DNA from 3 places in the Streptomyces sp. NPDC002004 genome. Region 2 is predicted to be linked to each of the others. Evidence: riboswitches for the same ligand, from Rfam matches in the RefSeq annotation. Region 2 holds a riboswitch; each other region holds the start of a gene.
What was found. Region 2 has a riboswitch for cyclic di-AMP ahead of ACWCP6_RS24815 (LysM peptidoglycan-binding domain-containing protein). Riboswitches for the same ligand answer to the same signal wherever they lie in the genome.

Region 1 (3,535 bases), on a different contig from region 2:
CTGCTGGCGCCCGGCGAGGAGTACGTCACGCCCGTCTTCGCGGGCCTGTGGACCGACGGCGGCTTCGGCGGGGCGAGCCGCGCCTGGCACGCGTACCAGCGGGCGCACGTCGTTCCCGGTGCCGGGCGGGACCGGCCGGTGCTCTACAACTCCTGGGAGGCCACCGGCTTCGGCATCGGCGAGGAGCAGCAGCTGGCTCTCGCCCGCCGGGCGGCGGCCCTGGGCGTGGAGCTGTTCGTGGTCGACGACGGCTGGTTCGGCGCGCGGACCGGCGACCGGGCCGGGCTCGGTGACTGGACCCCGAACCCGGACCGCTTCCCCGGCGGCCTGGAACCCCTCGCCGACGCGGTGCACGCACTGGGCATGCAGTTCGGGCTCTGGGTCGAGCCGGAGATGGTCAATCCGGACTCCGCTCTCTACCGCGCCCACCCCGACTGGGTGCAGCACATGCCGGGCCGCGCCCGCACCGAGTTCCGCCATCAGCTGGTGCTGAACCTCGCCCGCCGGGACGTCCAGGAGCACCTGTGGGAGCGTCTCGACGCCCTGCTGAGGAGCGCGCCCGTCGACTACGTGAAATGGGACTTCAACCGTTGCTTCACCGATCCGGGATGGCCGGGGGAGCCGTACCCCCAGAAGCTCTGGAACGCGCATGTGCATGCCCTGTACGCCCTGTTGGACCGGCTGCGCGCCGCCCACCCGGCCGTCGCCTTCGAGTCCTGCTCCGGCGGCGGCGGCCGGGTCGACCTCGGCATCCTGGCGCGCACCGACCAGGTGTGGCCCTCCGACAACACGGACCCGGTCGACCGGCTCGCCATCCAGCACGGCTTCAGCCAGCTGCACCCGGCGCGGGTGATGGCCGCCTGGGTCACGGACAGCCCGAACGTGCAGCTCAACGGCAGGGTCAGCAGCATGCGCTTCCGCTTCGTCGGCGCCATGGCCGGGGTGCTCGGGGTGGGCGGCGACCTCACCCGGTGGACCGACGACGAGCTGGCCGAGGCCCGGCGCTGGGTGGACCTCTACAAGGAGATCCGCCCGGTGGTGCAGCGCGGCGATCTCTACCGTCTGCGCCCGCCGGGGGACGGGCCGGCAGCGGTCCAGTACGTCCACGGGGACGACGCCGTCGTGCTCGCCTGGCTGCCCGCGCAGTCGTACGGGGAGCCGGTTGCGCCGGTGCGGCTGCGGGGGCTCCGGCCGGACGCGGAGTACCGGTGCCGGGACACCGGGGCGGTGCACCGGGGTGCGGTGCTGCTGCACCACGGACTGGACACCGGCCTCAGGGGAGACATGGACGCGGCCATTTTCCGCTTCTGTCTTATTTGACCGAATTGCGCCTTTTGCTGGAACTAGCCCTGAAATAGGCCATCATGAGACCGCCGTCGTGAGCAGCGTCATAGTCGTGGCGGTGCGCGGCGATCTCCGCCGGGCAATGCCCCTGTCGCCCCAACGGTGTTGGCGCACGCGTGGAGATCGTTTCCGTGTGGAATGTGACCGTAATTTCCGGAAAGGATCAAGCAAGGCGAAACAAAAGGGAATTCATCCCTTGTCCCGGACATTCGCACTCGCTTACGTTCCCGTTCAGCCGGATGGAACGCCGAGTCCTGCCGCCGTCCGGACAACCGCACTCACCCGTGCACGGCAGGAGCGTGGGATCCGCAGGTAGTTCGCCGCCCGGGTCGCCGGGCCGGCTCGGGGTGAAGCCGCACCTGCAAAGGCGGCCGGGCGCCTCCGCCCGAACCCGACAGCTCACCTCGCAGGCACCGGAGAGGAATTCGCCATGCCCGCGAAGGGTAAACACCGCCGTCCGAAGTCCCTGCGATTCACCCGCCGTTTCGCCGTCGCCGGCACGGGTGGTGCCGCGCTCGCGCTGCCGTTCCTCGGTGCCACCGGCGCGCACGCCGCCGCCCCCGGGACCGTCGCCCCACAGGCCGCCCCCAGGACCGTCGTCACCGCCCCACAGGCCGCCCCCGCGGTCTACACGGTGAAGGCGGGCGACTGCCTCGCGAGGATCGCCGATGTCCGGCATGTCGTCGGCGGCTGGCAGCGGCTCTACGCGGACAACCGGAAGGCCGTCGGCGCCGACCCGGCGCTGATACACCCGGGCCTGAAGCTGGTCGTCGGAGCCCACGCCACCGCACCCAGGCCTGCCGCCGCGCTCAAGTCCGCGCCCAAGCCTGCCTCCGTGCCCAAGTCCGCGCCCAAGCCCGCCGCCGCCGAGTCCGCCGTCGCCCGCGCCGCGTCGAAGGTGGCCGACGCCACCGACGCCGCGGCCACCACCGCGACCGGCTTCGTGCTCCCCGTCACCGGTGCCACCATCGGCACGCCGTACCACAAGGCGGGCGCCATGTGGTCCAGCGGCTACCACACCGGCGTCGACTTCGTGGTGCCGACCGGCACCCCGCTCAAGGCCGTCGGCGCGGGCACCGTCGTCAGCGCCGGATGGGGCGGCGCGTACGGCAACCAGATCGTCATCCGGCTCGCCGACGGCATGTACGCCCAGTACGCCCACATGTCGCAGCTCGCCGTCTCCGCGGGCCAGACCGTGGTCGCGGGCCAGCAGCTCGGCCTCTCCGGGGCCACGGGCAACGTCACCGGACCGCACCTGCACTTCGAGATCCGTACCACGCCCAACTACGGCTCCGACGTGGACCCGCTGGCCTACCTGCGTGCCCACGGCGTGGGCGTCTGACCCGGCACCCGGGCACCATCCGGACCGGCTCGGATTCCTGACGGACCGAGCCGATCACGCGGGGCCGCACCCTCCAACAGGGGTGCGGCCCCCACGTGTTCACGAGGTCGCCGATCTATTCCGGATCGGGCGCATCTCGGACGGTGGCGTATCTCACCAGGCGTCAACCCCTTCCTACGGTGGCGTAGGTCACTTAGGAAGGTGAAGGATGTACGGACGTGGCAGCAGAGTCGACATCCCTCACCAGTGACACCTACAGGTCCTACACAGCCCTCGGCGACAGCTTCACCGAGGGCGTCGGAGACCCCGGCCCCGACGGACGCTTCGTGGGATGGGCCGACCGGCTGGCCGTCCTGCTGGACGACCGGCTTCCCGAACACACCTTCCGCTACGCCAACCTCGCCGTGCGCGGCAAGCTCCTCGACCAGATCGTCGCGGACCAGGTGCCGCGGGCCAAGGAACTCGCCCCGGACCTGGTGACGTTCTGCGCCGGCGGCAACGACATCATCCGCCCCGGCACCGACCCCGACGAGGTCGCCGAACGCTTCGAGCGGGCCGTGGCCGACCTCTCCTCCGCCGTCGGCACCGTCATGGTGACCACCGGCTTCGACACCCGGGGCGTCCCCGTGCTCAAGCACCTGCGCGGGAGGATCGCCACCTACAACGGCCACGTCCGTGCCATCGCCGACCGGTACGGCTGCCCCGTCCTCGACCTGTGGTCCCTCAGGACCGTGCAGGACCGCAGGGCCTGGGACGACGACCGGCTGCACCTCTCGGCCGAGGGGCACACCAGGGTCGCGCTGCGCGCGGGCCAGGTCCTCGGGCTCGACGTGCCCGCCGACCCGGACC
Region 2 (3,535 bases):
CCGAACGCGCAGCGACGGCGTCGGGCGGCGGTGAGGAGCCGGCCGACGGTAAGGTCCCCGAGCAGCATGCCCGCCGATCCCGCGGCCAGGAAGGTTCCGGCCTGCTCGGGGTCGTAGGAGATGAACAGGGCCTCGCAGCCGACCACCAGACCGTTCGGGACCCACAGGTTCAGCAGCAGGGCACGCCGGCCGGCGTGCGAGAAGAGCTCGGTGTTCGTGGCCCAGGTCCGGCGCAGTCCCGGGCGGCGGGTGAGCCGGATCGAGTGTTCCCGGACGGTGGTCGCCACCACGGCCGAACCCAGGCCGGTCAGGGCTGCCGCGACGAGGAAGATCCCGTGCGGGTCGAGGTGGCGTTGCAGCACTGCGCCGACGGCGTAGCCGAGGATCGCCGTGCCGCCGGAGGTGATGTTCATCAGTGAGCGTGCCGACGCGTACGCGGAGGCGGGGACCACCTCGGTGAGCAGCCCCATCCGGGTGCCCGTCCCGAGGGACTGGAAGAAGCCCAGGCCCAGCAGCAGCCCGAACCGGGCGACGAGGGGCAGGCCCGGGACGGCCTGGGCGGCCGTGCCGAGCAGGGAGGCGAACTGGAGCACGACGAGGGTACGGCGAGGTCGGCGTCCGTCGGCGACCGACATCAGCGTCAACGCGCCGAGCACCGTCGCGAAGGTGGCGCCGTACATGCTCACCGCGGTAAGGAACGGCGAGTGGGTCCGGTGGTCGACAAGGGTTCCGAGGGCGAACCCCGACAGGGTGTTCGCGGCGACGGTCAGGGTGAAGCCGGCGTACAGTCCGGCGAATTCGCGGATGCTGAGGAGGGTGCTGTAGCCGGTGTTGGTGGCAGCGGGCTCGGTGGTGTCATGGCTGTCGGAAGGCATGAAAAAAGCCTCCGGGCGCATGAGATGAGTGCGCACGAAGGCCGACGAGCCCCATTTTAGCAGCCGTTGGGGGCCGCTCGCCGCAGGACGGTGATCTCCACCCTCTGCGCGGCGAGCGGCCCCTTCCCGGTTTCCCCGTCGTGCCGGCCGGGACCGCGTCACCGGCCGTCGGCACGGAACCGCTCAGTAGGCGCCGTTGACGTTGTCGATCGAGCCGTAGCGGGCGGCGGCGTAGTTGCACGCGGCCGTGATGTTGGCGACCGGGTCGAAGGGGTCCATCGACGTCCCCGGGACGTGGTAGGCCGTGAAGGTCGAGTCGATGACCTGGAGGAGGCCCTTCGAGGGGTGGCCGGCCGCCGCGTTGGAGTCCCAGTTGTTGATGGCGCGCGGGTTGCCGGAGGACTCACGCATGATGTTGCGGTGGATACCGTCGTACGACCCGGGGATGCCGTGCTTCGCCATGATGTCGAGCGACTCGCGGATCCATCCGTCCAGGTTGTTCGCGTACGTCTTCGCCGCCGCAGGAGACGCCTTGGGGGTCACCTTGGGGGTCACCTTGGGAGCCGCCTTGGGGGCGGTCCTGGGGGTCACCTTGGGAGCAGCCTTGGGTGCCGTCCTGGGGGCGGCGGCCTTGGGGAGCACCGTGCTGCGCCGGGAGCGGTCGGCGCGCAGGTCCGAAGCCGCCGCCCGGACCTGGCGGTTGACGGTGAGCTTGAGACCGGGGTGGATGAGTGACGGGTTGTCACCGACCGCGCTCCGGTTGTCGCGGTAGAGCCGCGGCCAGCCGCCCTTCAGCGCATACTTGCCGGCGATCTTGGAAAGGGAGTCGCCGGTGACCACGGAGTACCGCATGGGCACCATCTGGACGGCCCGCGGGAGTGCGGGTCTCTCGACCTTGACCGAAGGCGCGACGGCGGGTGCCGCCTTCGGCACCGCACTCGCGGTGGTCGCGGCGATCACGGGCAGGGCAACTGCCGCCCCGCCGGCGCCGACGGCCATGAATCCACGGCTCATTCGGGAGTTCTTCGGGCGGCGGTGTTTGCCTTTTCCGGCCATGGCACAGTCCTCTCCTATGCCTGCGAGGTCAGCTGTCGGATTCGGGCTGGAGTCGCCCGGCCGTGCCGGTGGGCACGGCTTCACCCCGAGCCGGCCCGTGGATCCGGGTCGGCGGCAAACCGTGGGTTCCCCGCTCCTGCCGTACGCGAATGGTGCTGGTTCGGAATTTCCGGGAAGCGGCAGGATTCGGCGTTCCACCCGGAATGAGCGAACCGTAAGCGACACCCTTCGAACGGAACAAGGCCCGAATTCACACGAGAAAAGGGACAGGCTCGTACATGCCGGTGAAAGGCATGAGATCAACGACTGCTCCGCCCCCAACTCGCCCGCCACGGAGCGGAACTGGCGGCGGACATGTCGACCACCCGGACATGCACACGTGACGCATGTCACCGCATTTCCGGGCAACCGATGCAGCAAAAACCCGTCTCAGCTCCGGACAAATACCGGAGACAAGTACCGGAAGTTTCATAAATCCTGAAATGCAAATAAACAATGACAAGCAATGTTATATCCGTTTTGCCCACTTCTGGCGGCGGAGGTTCGACGTCGTGGTGCGTGTGTCCGCTGTCCGTCTCCGCGGGTCCCGGCGCCCGGGGACGCGCGCTTCGGCTCCGGGCGCGTCGGCTGCCCGGCGCCTCGCGCGGCGCCACCGGGCCGCGTCCCTGACGGTTTTGGCCGGTGTGGCCACGGCCGCACTCGCCGGCTGCACCCATCCCGTCGAGGGCACCCGGGCGGTGCGCCTGCCCCCGGTCCACAGGGACTTCGACTACCAGATCGGCGGTGCCTACCCCCCGTCGCCGGGCGTCGCGATCGTCGGTCGCGACCACACGGACTCACCGGCGCGCGGGCGGTACAACATCTGCTACGTGAATGCCTTCCAGGCGCAGCCGGACGCACAGGACCGGTGGCCGGCCGAGCTACTGCTGCGCGACACCGAGGGCCGGCCGGTCATCGACCGGGACTGGAACGAGGCCCTGCTGGACATCGGGACGGCTGCCAAGCGCGAGCGCATCGCCGCCCGGGTCGACCGCTGGATCGACAGCTGTGCGGACAAGGGGTTCGACGCGGTCGAACCCGACAACTACGACAGCTACAGCCGTTCCCACGGTCTGCTGACCGCGAACGACGCAAAGGCGTTCATCACGCGGATCGCCGCCCACGCGCATACGCGGGGCCTGGCCGTGGCCCAGAAGAACACCGCGGAACTCGCGGCCGCCAGGTCAAGGACACACGTCGACTTCGCCGTGGTCGAAGAATGCGCCGAATACGGCGAATGCGCCACCTACGCATCCGCATTCGACGACCACGTCCTCGTCGTCGAGTACACCGACGGCGGTCTGCGCAAGGCGTGTTCCGCTTTCGGAAAGCGGTTGAGCATCGTGCGCAGGGACAGGGATGTGACCACTCCGAAGAGCAGTCACCATGTCCGCAGGACGTGTTGAGCGGTTCTCTCCGGCACGGTGCCCCGCATGCGCCATGACTTGCCTCGTTCCGCCGGGCGTTGGCGTGCTCCTCGGAGAGCCGTGCTAGTCGGAGAGCAGGGCGTCGACGAGCCGGCCGAACACCAACCGGGCTACCCGGGCCGTCGGTACGTCGAACGC
Region 3 (3,535 bases), on a different contig from region 2:
GGACATGCCGGCCTCGCCCACGGCCCGCAGGGCCGTCCCCACCGGACCGGTCGCCGCCGCTCGCGCCGACAGGGACACGCCTGTCCCCGCGGACGCCGCGGCTCCCGTCCACCCGGACACCCCGGCCGGCCTGCTCGCCTCCGCCCGGACCGCTGTCCGGCGCCCCGGACCCAGCGGGCCCCTCGACCCCGTCGGCGCGGCCGCGGACGCGCAGCCCGACAGGGTCTCGTCCGCCGCCCGTGCCTTCGTCCGCGCGCTCCCCTTCCTCCTCATCGTCATCGGCCTGGTCTTCGATCTGGCGACGCCCCGCGAGTTCACCGCCGCGCCGATCTTTGCCGCGGCCCCCCTCATCGCCGCCCCCTTCTACTCGCTGGGCGCCACCCTGGTCACCGGTCTGACCGCATCGGCCGCGACCCTGGCGCTGCACACGTACAACGGCAACGCCACCCTCGTGGAAGGCGTCACCGAGTTCGTCACCGTCGTGACGGTCGCCGCGCTCGCCGTCGTCATCAACCGCGTCGTCCGCCGCAGCGACGCACGCCTCGCCTCCGCCCGCGAGATCGCCGAGGCCGCCCAGCGCGCCGTCCTGCCCGAACCGGCCGACCGGATCGGCGGACTCGACGTCGCCGCCCGCTACGAGGCGGCGCAGGCGGACGCGTTCATCGGCGGAGACCTCTACGCGGTGCAGGACACGCCCCACGGCGTACGGCTGATCGTCGGCGACGTGCGCGGTAAGGGGATGGGCGCGGTCGCCGCCGTGGCCGTCGTCATCGGCGCCTTCCGTGAGGCGGCGGAGCAGGAGGCCACGCTGGAGGCGGTCGCGCAGCGCCTGGAGCGGGCACTCACCCGCGAGGGGACCCGGCGGCGCGGGCTGGACGACGCCGAGGGGTTCACGACGGCGGTGCTCGCCGAGATCCCGCACGGCGAGGGCGTCGTACGGGTCATCAACCGCGGCCACCCCGACCCGCTGCTCCTGCACGACGGGCAGCTGCGCGTCCTCGCGCCGCGGGAGGCCTCGTTGCCGCTCGGCATGAGCGAACTCGCCACCTGGCCGGACCGTGCGGAGGTATCGGACTTTCCGTACGGAGCGACCCTTCTCCTCTACACCGACGGACTGTCCGAGGCGCGTGACCGGCACGGCGCGTTCTACGAACCGGCGAGCCGGCTGCTCGGCCGGGCGTTCGACGGTCCGGGCGCGCTGCTGGCCCACCTCGCGGACGAGGTGCGACTGCACACCGGCGGAGCCGCGACGGACGACATGGCACTGCTCGCCGTACGACGTCCTTGATGTGCCCTTCGCTCGTCGGGGTTCCGAATGGGTCGGTTGCTCCCGCGCCCCGTCGGAGCGGCGTCACCTTGAGTGAGGGAACGGCGCCTCTGCGCATAACAACTGACACACCGTCAGCCAGGAAACCCAAGGATCATGAGGAACCGCTTGGAATCCCTACCCCGCGTCTATTAACGTTCGATAACGCAGCGCGGTTGTCCCAGCCGTCACAAGAGACGGCTCCGTGCGCACGCGCCGAGTCCCGCAAGGGAGCCGGGGAACCACCAACTTGGGGTGAATCGGGCGTTCTTCCTCGCGAAGGACACTCGTAGGAGACCTTCCTGCTCCGAACCCGTCAGCTAACCCGGTAGGCGAGAAGGAAGGAAAGGAGTGCGCCTCCGTGGCGTCCAACAGGCCTGCCCCCGAGCCCACTTTCGCGCCGATGCCGGACGACGAGTACGGCGACCGGTACTTCGGCCCCTCGGAGGAGACCTGGGGGGAGTGGAACCCCACCGAGGAGTCCGTTCGCCCGGTCCGCGGCAGGCACCGCGTCGTCAAGCAGCGTGGCGGGTTCGCCCGTAGCTCCACCGTCCTGGGTGTCGGCGTCATGGCCGCCGTCGGCGCGGGCGGTATCGCGACCGCGCAGGGCGGCAAGCCGCCGGTCGGCATCTCCATGCCCGACCTGTCGAGCGTCACCCACGAGGCCAAGTCCCTGCCCGGCGTGGGCTCCCTGATATCCGACGACTCCTCGGAGTCCGGCGACTCGACCTCGGCCCCGCTGACCGGCGCGGGCCTCACCACCGCCGACGCCAAGCAGGGCACCACGGACGCCGGCGAAGCGCTGCGCGCCCGCATCATGCAGCAGGCCGAGCAGCAGCAGGACCAGGCGGCCGACGCCGAGGCGACCGCGGCCGAGGAGGCCGCCGCCAAGAAGGCCGTCGCGGACGCCGGCGCCGAGCTGGACAAGGCCCAGGCGGACGCCGACGCGGCGAAGAAGAAGGCCGAGGCGGAGGCCAAGGCCAAGGCGGAGGCCGCACGCCTCGCCGAGCTCGCCAAGAGCTACACGCTGCCGGTCGTCTCGTACACGATCACCGGTCAGTTCGGCGACCCCGGCGCCATGTGGTCCTCCGGCTACCACACCGGCCTGGACTTCGCCGCGCCCACGGGCACGCCGCTGAAGGCGATCCACGCGGCCACCGTGAAGGAAGCGGGCTGGGCCGGGGCGTACGGCTACCGCACCGTCCTCGAACTCGACGACGGCACCGAGCTCTGGTACTGCCACCAGTCCTCGATCAACGTCAGCGTCGGCCAGAAGGTCAGCACGGGCGACGTCATAGGCCGCGTCGGCGCCACCGGCAACGTCACGGGCCCGCACCTCCACCTCGAGGTCCACCCGAACGGCCAGGCGACCGCGGTCGACCCGGCGCCGTGGCTGCGGGGCAAGGGCCTGTCGGTCTGACCCGTGGCCCCGCGCGGGACCGGTCCTCGGGCCGGTCCCGGGGCCTGGTCCGGGAGGACCCGGTCCAGGGCAGGGACGGGACGGTACCCACGGCCCTGAATTCGGCCGGATCAAGGCCCCCATTGTGCGGAATACCGTGATCGTTCACGGCATTCTGGGATACATGACTTCTCTTCGTGCTCTGGGTTCGTCCGACATCGAGGTCTTCCCGCTCTGCCTGGGCGGCAACGTCTTCGGCTGGACCGCCGACGAGGCCCAGTCCTTCGCCGTCCTGGACGCCTACACGGCCGCCGGCGGCAACTTCGTCGACACCGCCGACGCCTACTCGGCGTGGGCGCCGGGCCATGAGGGCGGCGAATCCGAGACCGTCATCGGCAAGTGGCTCGCCGCGCGCGGCAACCGCTCCGATGTCGTCGTCGCCACCAAGGTCGGCTCCCACCCGAAGTTCAAGGGCCTGGCACCGCACACCATCAAGGCCGCTGCCGAGGAATCGCTGCGCCGGCTCGGCACCGATCACATCGACCTGTACTACACGCACTTCGACGACCCCTCCGTCCCCGTGGGCGAGATCATCACCGCGCTGGACCAGTTGGTGAAGGAGGGCAAGGTACGCGCGATCGGCGCGTCGAACATCAGCGCCGAGCGGCTCCAGGCGTCCCTGGACTTCTCCGACCGCGAGGGCCTGGCTCGCTATGTCGCGCTCCAGCCCCACTACAACCTGGTGTCCCGCGACACCTACGAGGGCCCGCTCCTCGACGTGGCCTCCCGTGCGGGCCTCGCCGCGGCCCCGTACTTCGCCCTCGCCTCCG

Region 1: it holds a riboswitch for cyclic di-AMP, as region 2 does, so the genes downstream of both, ACWCP6_RS31050 (M23 family metallopeptidase) here and ACWCP6_RS24815 (LysM peptidoglycan-binding domain-containing protein) in region 2, are expected to answer to the same signal.
Region 3: it holds a riboswitch for cyclic di-AMP, as region 2 does, so the genes downstream of both, ACWCP6_RS34690 (M23 family metallopeptidase) here and ACWCP6_RS24815 (LysM peptidoglycan-binding domain-containing protein) in region 2, are expected to answer to the same signal.

What each region holds. Positions count from the first base shown of each region.
Region 1 covers NZ_JBSFDP010000034.1:6,196-9,730, forward strand. The annotation lists gene ACWCP6_RS31045 (alpha-galactosidase) at 1-1,320, shown strand, start outside; cyclic di-AMP (ydaO/yuaA leader) riboswitch at 1,614-1,770, shown strand; gene ACWCP6_RS31050 (M23 family metallopeptidase) at 1,775-2,686, shown strand; gene ACWCP6_RS31055 (SGNH/GDSL hydrolase family protein) at 2,905-3,535, shown strand, end outside.
Region 2 covers NZ_JBSFDP010000019.1:73,418-76,952, forward strand. The annotation lists gene ACWCP6_RS24810 (MFS transporter) at 1-875, opposite strand, end outside; gene ACWCP6_RS24815 (LysM peptidoglycan-binding domain-containing protein) at 1,059-1,931, opposite strand; cyclic di-AMP (ydaO/yuaA leader) riboswitch at 1,934-2,098, opposite strand; gene ACWCP6_RS24820 (endo alpha-1,4 polygalactosaminidase) at 2,615-3,376, shown strand; gene ACWCP6_RS24825 (SRPBCC family protein) at 3,461-3,535, opposite strand, start outside.
Region 3 covers NZ_JBSFDP010000049.1:21,275-24,809, reverse strand. The annotation lists gene ACWCP6_RS34695 (PP2C family protein-serine/threonine phosphatase) at 131-1,288, shown strand; cyclic di-AMP (ydaO/yuaA leader) riboswitch at 1,511-1,656, shown strand; gene ACWCP6_RS34690 (M23 family metallopeptidase) at 1,668-2,726, shown strand; gene ACWCP6_RS34685 (aldo/keto reductase) at 2,890-3,535, shown strand, end outside.